3 regions of the Pseudarthrobacter arbutini genome follow, and region 1 is predicted to be linked to each of the others. Evidence: riboswitches for the same ligand, from Rfam matches in the RefSeq annotation. Region 1 holds a riboswitch; each other region holds the start of a gene.
The links. A riboswitch is a leader RNA that binds a small molecule or an ion and turns the genes downstream of it on or off. The one in region 1 is predicted to bind thiamine pyrophosphate.

Region 1 (3,268 bases):
GCGGGAGGACACCGGCCCCAGGACTCTGCCGAAGGTGACCGTGCCATCCGGTCCTTCATCGCCGACGTCGGCAGGTCACGCTCGGTTCAGGCTTCCTGAGCCGTCAGCTCCCGGCCGGGATCCGAAGCTCGGGGAGGTAGACCTTCCCGCCGGCGGCCAGGAACTCCGCACTCTTTTCGCGCATCCCGCTGTAGGCCTCGGCGATGGCCGCCTGCGAATCGGCGGAACCGTATTCGTCCCTGATGTCCTGGCTGATCTTCATGGAGCAGAACTTCGGGCCGCACATGGAGCAGAAGTGGGCGGTTTTGGCCGGTTCGGCGGGCAGCGTCTCGTCATGGAAGGCCTCCGCCGTGACCGGGTCCAGGGACAGCGCGAACTGGTCGCGCCAGCGGAACTCGAACCTGGCCTTGGACAGGGCATCATCCCGTTCATGGGCGCCGGGGTGGCCTTTGGCCAGGTCTGCTGCGTGGGCGGCGATCTTGTAGGTGATCACACCGGTCTTCACGTCGTCCTTGTTCGGGAGGCCAAGGTGTTCCTTGGGCGTGACGTAACAAAGCATCGCCGTGCCGTACCGGGCGATTTCCGTGGCGCCGATGGCGGACGTGATGTGGTCATAGCCCGGGGCAATATCAGTAACCAGCGGCCCCAGCGTGTAGAACGGGGCGCCCTTGCAGAGTTCCTGCTGGCGTTCCACGTTCTCCCGCACCAGGTGGAACGGGACGTGCCCGGGACCTTCCACCATGACCTGCACATCGAATTCCCACGCCCGCTGGGTCAGTTCGGCCAGGGTGTCCAGCTCGGCGAACTGGGCGGCGTCGTTGGCGTCCGCCGTCGCTCCCGGGCGCAGTCCGTCGCCCAGGGAGAACGCGACGTCGTACTTGGCGAAGATCTCGCACAGCTCGTCGAAGTGCGTGTACAGGAAGTTCTCCTGGTGGTGGGCCAGGCACCAGCCGGCCATGATCGCGCCGCCCCGGGAGACGATGCCGGTGACGCGGTTGGCCGTCAGCGGCACGTAACGCAGCAGCACACCGGCGTGGATGGTCATGTAGTCCACGCCCTGCTCGCACTGCTCAATCACCGTGTCCCGGTAGATCTCCCACGTCAGGGCGTTGGCCTCGCCGTTGACCTTCTCCAGCGCCTGGTAGATGGGCACCGTACCGATGGGCACAGGAGAGTTGCGGATGAGCCATTCCCGGGTGGTGTGGATGTCATCGCCGGTGGACAGGTCCATCACCGTGTCAGCCCCCCACTGCGTGGCCCACTGGAGTTTGTCCACTTCCTCGGCGATGGAGCTGGTCACGGCCGAGTTGCCGATGTTGGCATTGATCTTCACCAGGAAGGCCTTGCCGATAATCATCGGTTCGGATTCCGGGTGGTTGATGTTGTTGGGGATGATGGCCCGGCCAGCCGCCACCTCGCTGCGGACCAGTTCCACATCACAGTTTTCGCGGAGGGCGATGAACTGCATTTCGGGGGTGATGACCCCCTGCCGCGCATAGTGCATCTGGGTGACGGTCTTGCCTTCGACGGCGCGGCGGGGGACCGGTTGCGCGCCCTTCCATTCCGCAGAGGCTGCGCCGCGGCGCACGGCCGACTTGCCGTCGTCGAGCAGGTTCCGCTCCCGGCCGCTGTAGGGCTCGGTGTCTCCGCGGGCTGCGATCCACTCTGAGCGGAACGGGTTGAGGCCCACCACCGGATCGCTGCCCGGTCCCGCCGTGCGGTAGGTCCGGAAAGGCCCGTTCGCCTCGCCGTTTGGCGACGGTTCGAGGGCGATCTCGGTCACGGGTACCCGGATCCCGGTGGCCTCATCGTTGATAAACGCCAGCGAGTGGGACTTCAGTGACTGGGTTTCAGGCTGGAGCGTTTGATCCACGTCGGCCCCATTTTGGGCAGGGATGAGCTGTGTTTCTTGTGTATTCAATGAATACTCACTTCCTTCGCCGGCATTACCCGGACAGGTTCAACGGTCGCAGGCTGCGTCAGCCCGATCTCAGCCCCTGCAAGGGCTCCCGTGTGGTCAAGTCGAAGCTACCACAGGCCGAGGGTGGACTGGTGACAGCAATCACCGGAAAGCGGTCGCAATCTGTCTGCTCCGACACTTGAATTAAATTGAAGCTTCAAGTAAATTGGAACCATAGCCGCCTTCCATCAGAAGGCCAACGGACCGGGAGTGTTCACATGACTGCAGAAGCCACCAGCCGGGATCTCCTTCCTGCCGACCTCTCCATGGGCACGGTGATGCTCAAGGTGGGCGACATGAAGCTGATGACCGACTACTATCAGCGTGCGCTCGGCCTGGAGGTCGTCGCGGAACAGGACGGCGGCGTCTATCTTGGCCGCCTTCAACGCCCGCTGGTCCATCTCGCGGCCGCTCCGTCCTTGAATCTGCCGGGCAGGGGAGAGGCCGGGCTGTTCCACACCGCACTGCTGTTTGACGACCAGGCTTCGCTGGCCGCCACAGTAGCCACCGCCGCCCAGTACGAACCCCGATCCTTCACCGGCAGCGCCGACCACCTCGTCAGCGAGGCCTTCTACTTCAATGACCCGGAAGGCAACGGCATCGAACTGTACTGGGACAGGCCCCGCGAAAACTGGTCCTGGAACGGGAAGGATGTAGTGATGGACAGCCTGGCACTGCCGCCGCAGCGCTACCTCGAGCAGCACCTGACCCAGGAATCCGTGGCCGGCCAGCGGGCCAGCGAAGCCGGCGTGGGCCACGTCCACCTCCGGGTGGGCGACGTCCAGTCAGCGCACGATTTCTACGTGGGTACGCTGGGCTTCGAAAAGACAGCCGGGTGGCACGGGCAGGCACTGTTTGTCTCCGCGGGCCGGTATCACCACCACATGGCCATGAACGTCTGGAACAGCCGCGGAGCCGGTCCCCGCAAGAACACCCTGGGCCTCGGCGAAGTGCTCATCGAGGTCCCTTCCGGGGATGACGTCGGAGCGCTCGCCGACCGCCTGAAGGTCGCCGGCGTGGCCTCGCACCACACGGGCGCCGAGCTTCGCTTCGAGGACCCGTGGCGCAACAATATCCGTGTCGCCGTCCGCTGAGTGCGGATGCCAAATGTGCGGCCTGCCTTGTACTAGGCTGATTCTGAACGGCCGGGGCGGCACTTGCTGCTGCCCTTCCAGGCCGCACCGTCGACGGAATGAGGGCTGTTCCCATGGGCTTCACTGAAATTTTTGTTTCCACTCACGATGCCGCACTGAAGCGGGCGGACGTCCTGGACGCAGGCGGCTCCCCGGCGGGCCAGGCCCTGCGGAT
Region 2 (3,268 bases), on a different contig from region 1:
GGCCTGCTCCGCTTCCCGGACCTGCTGAGCCGCATGCACGCTGCCACCAAGCCCCAGGTGCTGGGGCTGTTCCTGCTCCTGGCGGCCATCGGCCTGCAGCTGCGCACCTGGTGGGTGTGGCCGGTGCTGCTGGTGGCCTGGATCTTCCAGCTGCTGACGGTGCCGGTTTCCGCCCACATGGTGGGCCGCGCCGGTTACCGGACCAAACACCTTCACCGTGAGCTGCTCAGCTCGGATGAACTCGAAGCCGTGGTTCAGAAGGCGGCCCAATCGGCCAGAGATGAGTCGTCCAGGGATGAAGCGTCCGACGGCGGCCGGCGGGACTGAGCGTCAGCCACCGCCGCCCCAATCACCGCCGGACTGCTTGCCAGGGTTAGACGATGTCCTGGGACTTGGCGAAACGGGTGATGGCCCGTTGCGTGCCGCGGTTGGCGAGCACCTGGATGATGGTGCTGACCGAGGCCGAAATGAGCGCGAACGTCAGGGCCGAGCGCAGGGTGGTGGGAGTGTCTTCGTCCTTGCCGGTGGGGGGCTTCCGGCCGGTGGACTTTTCCCACACGGTATTGACCACCTTCGTGCCGACGAATCCGGCGCCGAGGCTGATTGCAGTGCCGAGCAGCTTGATGAACAGGTTCATTCGTTGAACTCCTTGTGAGCGGATCCGGGACTTCCTTTAGCCTAACCCGGCTGCATGGACTCCAGAATCTCCCGCAGGGCTTCCACCACCAGATCGTGGTCCTGCTGCTGGGGCAGGCCCGAGACCGTCACCGTGGCCACTGCACCCACACCGGCGACGTAGACCGGGAAGCAGCCGCCGTGCGGGGCGTAGGTGGACTCGTCGAACCAGCCGTGGTCCTCGATCCGGCCGCCGTGCAGCCTGCCGCGGAGGCCCACCAGCAACGACGGGATCTCATACCTGGCGGCGGTGCGCTGCTTGGCCCGGACCCAGTGCTCGTTGTCCGGGGTGGCGCCGTCCAGGGCCACGTGGAACAGGACCTGGTCACCCTTGGTGATGTCGATCGCGATGGGCAGCTTCCGGCTCTTGCCCAGCTCCACCAGGAGCAGCCCGAGGTTGAGGGAGTCGTCCTTGCTGAAATGCGGAAACTGCAGCTCGTTGATCTCGGCTTCGACCCGGGCAATCAGGGCCTCCAGCAGCCCCGCCGGCTGGGGCACCGTCGAATCAGGATTGAACGCAGTCACAGTCGGGTTGTTGGCAGTCATGGCCCACAATCTACCCCGCCCGCGGTGTAAACTGGAGCACGCCCATCAGGGCAGATTTATTACGACAGGGGAGCGCCGCCGTCGGACATCACTGGCATTGCCAGGGAACCGCAGGTGGGCGCTGAGAGTGCGGACAGCCGCAGACCCTCGAACCTGATCCGGTTAGTACCGGCGCAAGGGAGTCGAGTTCTCGAAGTGTCCGGAAACGGCGGCAGCGCCGCACGCCGGGGCACTTTCCCCTCCTGTTCCTCAGGAGGACCAAAATGACAACTGCAGCAATCAAAAAGACCGGCAATACCTGGCGCGTTGTGGACATCGTAGTGGCGGCACTCATCGCCATCACCGGCGGCGTGATCTTCTGGGCCTGGTCCCAGGGCGCCGGCATCGTCTCCGCCCCCATGAACGCCGTTTACCCCCCGCTGACCGGCCTGATCGCCGGCGGCTGGATGATCCCGGCAGTGCTGGGCATGCTCATCATCCGCAAACCCGGCGCGGCGCTCTTCTGCGAAGCGGTGGCCGCCACCGGCGAGCTCATCATGGGCTCGCAGTACGGCGCCACGGTGCTGATCTCCGGCCTCCTGCAGGGCCTGGGCGCCGAGCTGGTGTTCTTCCTGTTGGTGTACGGCAACTTCCGGTTCAAGTCCTTCCTGCACCAGAAGTACAACCTCATCGCCGCGCTGCTGGCCGGTGCCGGGGCGGGCCTGTTCTGCGGCCTCAATGACTCGTTCCTGCCGTGGGGCTGGAACATCGCCTACGAGCCCGGCGACAAGCTCGCGTACATCGTGTTCTGCACCATCTCCGGCGCAGTGATTGCAGGTGCCTTGTCCTGGATCGCCACCCGCGGCCTGGCCAGGACCGGTGTGCTGAGCTCGTTCGCGTCCCGGAAGGCAGCGTCGGAGCCCGTCTTCAACTGATGACCGCTTCCGACGCCAGTGCTTCCGGAGTGCGCCCCGCCGCGGTGTCCGCCCGCGGCTGGGGCTGGCGGCACGCCGGGCGATCCGCCCCCGCCGTCCACGGGCTCGACCTCGACATCGCGCCCGGCGAGCGGGTGCTGCTGCTGGGACCGTCGGGCGCGGGCAAGTCAACGCTGCTGCACGCGCTCGCAGGGGTGCTGGGGGATGAAGGGGACGACGCCGACGAAACCGGTTCGCTGCTGATCGACGGTGTGGTGCCCCGCGGGCAGCGCGGCCGCTCGGGCCTGATGCAGCAGGATCCGGAAACGCAGGTTGTTCTTTCGCGTCTGGGCGACGACGTCGCCTTCGGCGCCGAGAACCTCGCCGTTCCGCGGGACGAGATCTGGCGGCGCGTCCATGAAGCGCTCGACGACGTCGGGCTGCGAAGTGCCGACGTCCGGCCCGGCGGCGATGGTTTGGACGCCGACGGCGGGCCAGGTGCCGCCGGGCTCCCGCTGGACCACCCGACGTCGGACCTGTCCGGCGGGCAGAAGCAGCGCCTGGCGCTGGCCGGGATCCTCGCGATGCGGCCCGGGCTGATCCTGCTGGATGAGCCCACCGCGAACCTGGATCCCGCCGGTGTGCTGGAAGTCCGGGACGCAGTGGGCCGCTGCCTGGACAAAACCGGCGCCACGCTCGTTGTGGTGGAGCACCGTGTGTCCGTCTGGAAGGACCTGGTGGACCGGATTGTGGTGCTGCAGCCGGGCTCGGCTGCGGGCTCCGCTGGAAGTTCCGCCGCCACGTCCGCAGTCCTGCTGGACGGGCCGCCGGACCAGGTGCTAGCGGAGGCACGGGACATGCTGATCGGCGCGGGCGTCTGGGTGCCGGGGTATGTTCCGGCAACCCGCCGCCGCGTGTCCGTAGGCTCCGGTGACCTGCTGCTGGCCGCCGGGGAACTGGCCGTCTCCCGCGAGCGTCCGCGGCGCCGCGGCTTCCGGACCATCCCGCCCGTACCGGTGCAGCAGGGCATCACGGCCCAGGTCCGTTCCGGCCAGGCACTCACCGTCACGGGGCCCAACGGCGCCGGAAAGTCAACGTTTGCGCTGACGCTCGCCGGACTTCTGGCGCCGGTGGCGGGGAAGGTGTCCGCCGCG
Region 3 (3,268 bases), on a different contig from region 1:
CGTGCTGAACCCTGTTCCATAATTGGCTGGGTTCTCGCTGTGCCTCAACGCCGTGGGGTCGTAACCCAAGTGTTGGCGTAAGCACCGAAGATCTAGAATACGCTAATTTTGCCTTCGGCCGCAAATGAGGCTGGTTACGGCAGGTTGTCTGTGATAGGACCCACAAGCAGGTACTGCACTGACAATCCAAAACCGTGCCTGACTATCGTACAGGCCGCACGGGCCGCAGCCTGTCAGGAATGAATTCGCGGCGCGTCGAAGAATTCCACCTCAAACCGGCACGACTGCCTGAAAGCCACCAGCATCGCCGCCCGTTCATCCGCGGAAGCACTCCGGCCGGCGTCGTCAGCCAAGGCGATGGCGTCACGCGTGGCCTGGGCGAAATCCTCGTCAGCATAGGCCCGCAGCCAGTCGGCATAAGGATGTGCTGCCGGTGCACCCGCAGCCAGGAACTCCTCGTGGAGGGTCTGTCCCACTTCGGCATACAACCAGAAGCACGGCAGCACCGCCGCAACGAGCACCGCGTAGCTGCCGGAGGCCGAGGCCGCCAGCAGGTGGTCCACGTAGGACTTGGTGACAGGTCCCAGGACAGAGTCCACTGTCCTGGTGCTTAGCCACGTGCGGTGCAGTTCGGACTCGACCTCAAGGCATTGCTGGGCCGACTTTGCCCAGAACAGCTGGGCGGCTTCCGTGGGCGCCAGCGCGCTGGCCCGGGCGAGGACCCGCGAATAGCCGTTGAGGTAGATGGCGTCCTGGGCGAGGTAATAGGCGAACTGTTCCTCAGCCAACGTGCCGGCCGTCAGGTCGCGGATGAAATCCAGCCCGTAGATGGCTGCAAGATCCGGCTCCGACGCCCGGCGCAGCGTCTCTGCGAACTCGCCGACTGCCGGAATCTGTTGCATGTGGTGGAAGTGGTTGATGGGGCCATTGCCCTCGCCCACCTCAAGTTGGTCAGAGGCCTGCAGCGCGCCCACCAGCCAGGGCTTCACCTGCCGTAGTGCGGCTTCCCAGTCCCCCAGCCGGGCCTGAGCCGTGGCCATGGCCGACGACAGCGAGCAGCCGGTGCCGTGGCTGTTGCGCGTGGGGATCCTGTCCCCGCTCACTTCCACCACCTCCTGGGCGAGCAGCCCGGCAGCGTTGACCAGGGCATCCGGGCACGCACCGCCGTCGAGATGGCCGCCCTTGACCAGGACGGTGGCACCGGTCGCGGCGGACAACCGCTGCCCCTGCCCGAGCGCGTCGTGCCATTCCCTCGCCTGCGGCTCCCCCACCAGGATGGCCAGTTCGGCCAGGTTGGGGGTGATCAGGTCCACGAGCGGGAGCAGCTCCCGCAGGGCCGCCTCGGAAGACTCCTGCAGCAGCCGGTCGCCGCTCGTGGCCACCATGACCGGATCAAGAACGACGACGGCGGGACGCACCTTTTCCAGCCAGTCGCGGACCACGCCTATCACCGCAGCGTCGCCCAGCATGCCGATCTTGACCGCGTCGATGGTGATGTCATCGCTGATGGCATCGAGCTGCTGGCCCAGGAAGGACGCAGGCGGGACGTGAACCGCCTGGACCCCCTGGGTGTTTTGGACCGTCAGCGCGGTGATGGCCGCCATGCCGTAGCCGCCAAGGGCTGCAATGCTTTTGAGGTCGGCCTGGACGCCCGCGCCCCCTGAAGGGTCCGATCCGGCAATGGACAGCACCCGCGGAACGTCACGCAGCACCCGGACCGCAGAAGAGCGGGCTGGTGCGGGCCGGACCTCAGCCCGGGTTGCTGGGGTTTCCGGCAGAGCCGCCGCGGGTGTTGCAGGAGGAAGGACAGAAGTTGAAGCCAAAGGAGACATCCCTTCGCCGGTGCTAACCGGACAGGTTCAACGGGTGTGGATCTCAGCCGGCTCTCTGCGCGGCACCCCGTGTCAGTCACCAGCCTAGCGTTCCTCGCGACTTAACGCCGGACGCCCGGACGCAGCCTGTGATTCACAGGCACGTCCGGGCGCCGTTGTATTGGCTTGCCCTACTGCTTGGTCAGAGCTCCGAGGCCGGAACTCCTACGCCCAGGATGATGGGCGCGTTGGCGGCAACCGGTTTGTCGGCCACAGGAGCCTTGACGGGCTCCGGCGCCTTGGCGGCGTGGGTGTGTCCGGCGGCAGCCGCCGGAGCGGCTTCGTGATGCTCTACGGACGTGGCGTTGGCTGCGCCCTGGGCGCGGCTGGCACTCCGGTTCCGCCGGGGACGGCGGGCGCGGGGCTCCTCGGTGTGGTCGGAGTAATCCTTCTCCGCCGCGGCTGGCTGCTGCTGGCGGGCAGGTTCAGCCGGCTGGGTTTCAGTTGCCTGGAATGCCGACGGCTTGCTTTCCGCTACAGGTGCCGGCTCGCCAAGGTGCGCGAAGGCCTCCGCGAGGCGATCAAGTGTCAGGGCAGGTGAGTGCGGCTGGTCATCGTGGTGCGCCACGAACGGAAGCACAACCTGCTCGCCGCCGAATGTCAGCACTGCGGCCGGACGGCCGTTGGAGTCCGTTTCGGACCGCTCAGCCGGAGCCGGCACCGCAGCCGCAGGCTGCCGGCCCGCGGCGGCTGATGCGTGAGCCACTTCGTCGTCGTGCAGGTGCGCAGCGTGGGCTGCGGCCGCAATGTTCGCAAGCGCTGCCCGCGTGGCCTCCGCCTTGGCATGTCGCTCGGCATCACTGGCTTCCGGGTGGACCGTGTGGATCTGCACCGGAGCTGCCGGTGCCGTTTCCAGCGGCTGGCCGCCCCGTCCGCGGCGGCGCTTCCGGTCAGTGCGGCCACCCGGCTGGCTGTCCGGGCGCTGGCTGTCAGTCCGCACGCTATCGGTGCGCTGGGTTTCCGGGCGGCTGTCCACACGCTGCACGTGGTGCTCCGCGGCTACAGTGTTGGCGCGGCGGTGTTCCACGGGGTCGTCGTGGGTGACAATTCCGCGGCCTGCACAGGTTTCACACTGCTCGCCGAAGACTTCCAGGAGCCCGGTGCCCATGCGCTTGCGCGTCATCTGTACGAGGCCCAGCGAGGTCACTTCGGCCACCTGGTGCTTGGTCCGGTCGCGGCCCAGGCATTCCACCATGCGGCGGAGGACAAGGTCGCGGTTGGATTCGAGGACCATGTCGATGAAGTCGATGACGATGATGCCGCCGATGTCGCGGAGCCGGAGCTGCCGGACCACTTCTTCAGCTGCCTCGAGGTTGTTCTTGGTGACGGTTTCCTCGAGGTTGCCGCCACTGCCGGTGAACTTGCCGGTGTTGACGTCCACCACGGTCATGGCTTCG

Region 2: it holds a riboswitch for thiamine pyrophosphate, as region 1 does, so the genes downstream of both, ACX80V_RS12690 (ECF transporter S component) here and thiC (phosphomethylpyrimidine synthase ThiC) in region 1, are expected to answer to the same signal.
Region 3: it holds a riboswitch for thiamine pyrophosphate, as region 1 does, so the genes downstream of both, thiD (bifunctional hydroxymethylpyrimidine kinase/phosphomethylpyrimidine kinase) here and thiC (phosphomethylpyrimidine synthase ThiC) in region 1, are expected to answer to the same signal.

The regions. Positions count from the first base shown of each region.
Region 1 covers NZ_JBTNDQ010000001.1:18,253-21,520, reverse strand. Annotated here, with positions in the region: gene ACX80V_RS00120 (alpha/beta fold hydrolase) at 1-99, shown strand, start outside; gene thiC (phosphomethylpyrimidine synthase ThiC) at 104-1,921, opposite strand; TPP riboswitch at 1,916-2,023, opposite strand; gene ACX80V_RS00110 (VOC family protein) at 2,179-3,054, shown strand; gene ACX80V_RS00105 (hypothetical protein) at 3,168-3,268, shown strand, end outside.
Region 2 covers NZ_JBTNDQ010000010.1:62,905-66,172, forward strand. Annotated here, with positions in the region: gene mnhG (monovalent cation/H(+) antiporter subunit G) at 1-327, shown strand, start outside; gene ACX80V_RS12680 (DUF4235 domain-containing protein) at 374-637, opposite strand; gene ACX80V_RS12685 (heme-degrading domain-containing protein) at 679-1,221, opposite strand; TPP riboswitch at 1,278-1,419, shown strand; gene ACX80V_RS12690 (ECF transporter S component) at 1,485-2,135, shown strand; gene ACX80V_RS12695 (ABC transporter ATP-binding protein) at 2,135-3,268, shown strand, end outside.
Region 3 covers NZ_JBTNDQ010000019.1:29,873-33,140, forward strand. Annotated here, with positions in the region: gene thiD (bifunctional hydroxymethylpyrimidine kinase/phosphomethylpyrimidine kinase) at 234-1,832, opposite strand; TPP riboswitch at 1,815-1,912, opposite strand; gene ACX80V_RS18995 (Rne/Rng family ribonuclease) at 2,014-3,268, opposite strand, start outside.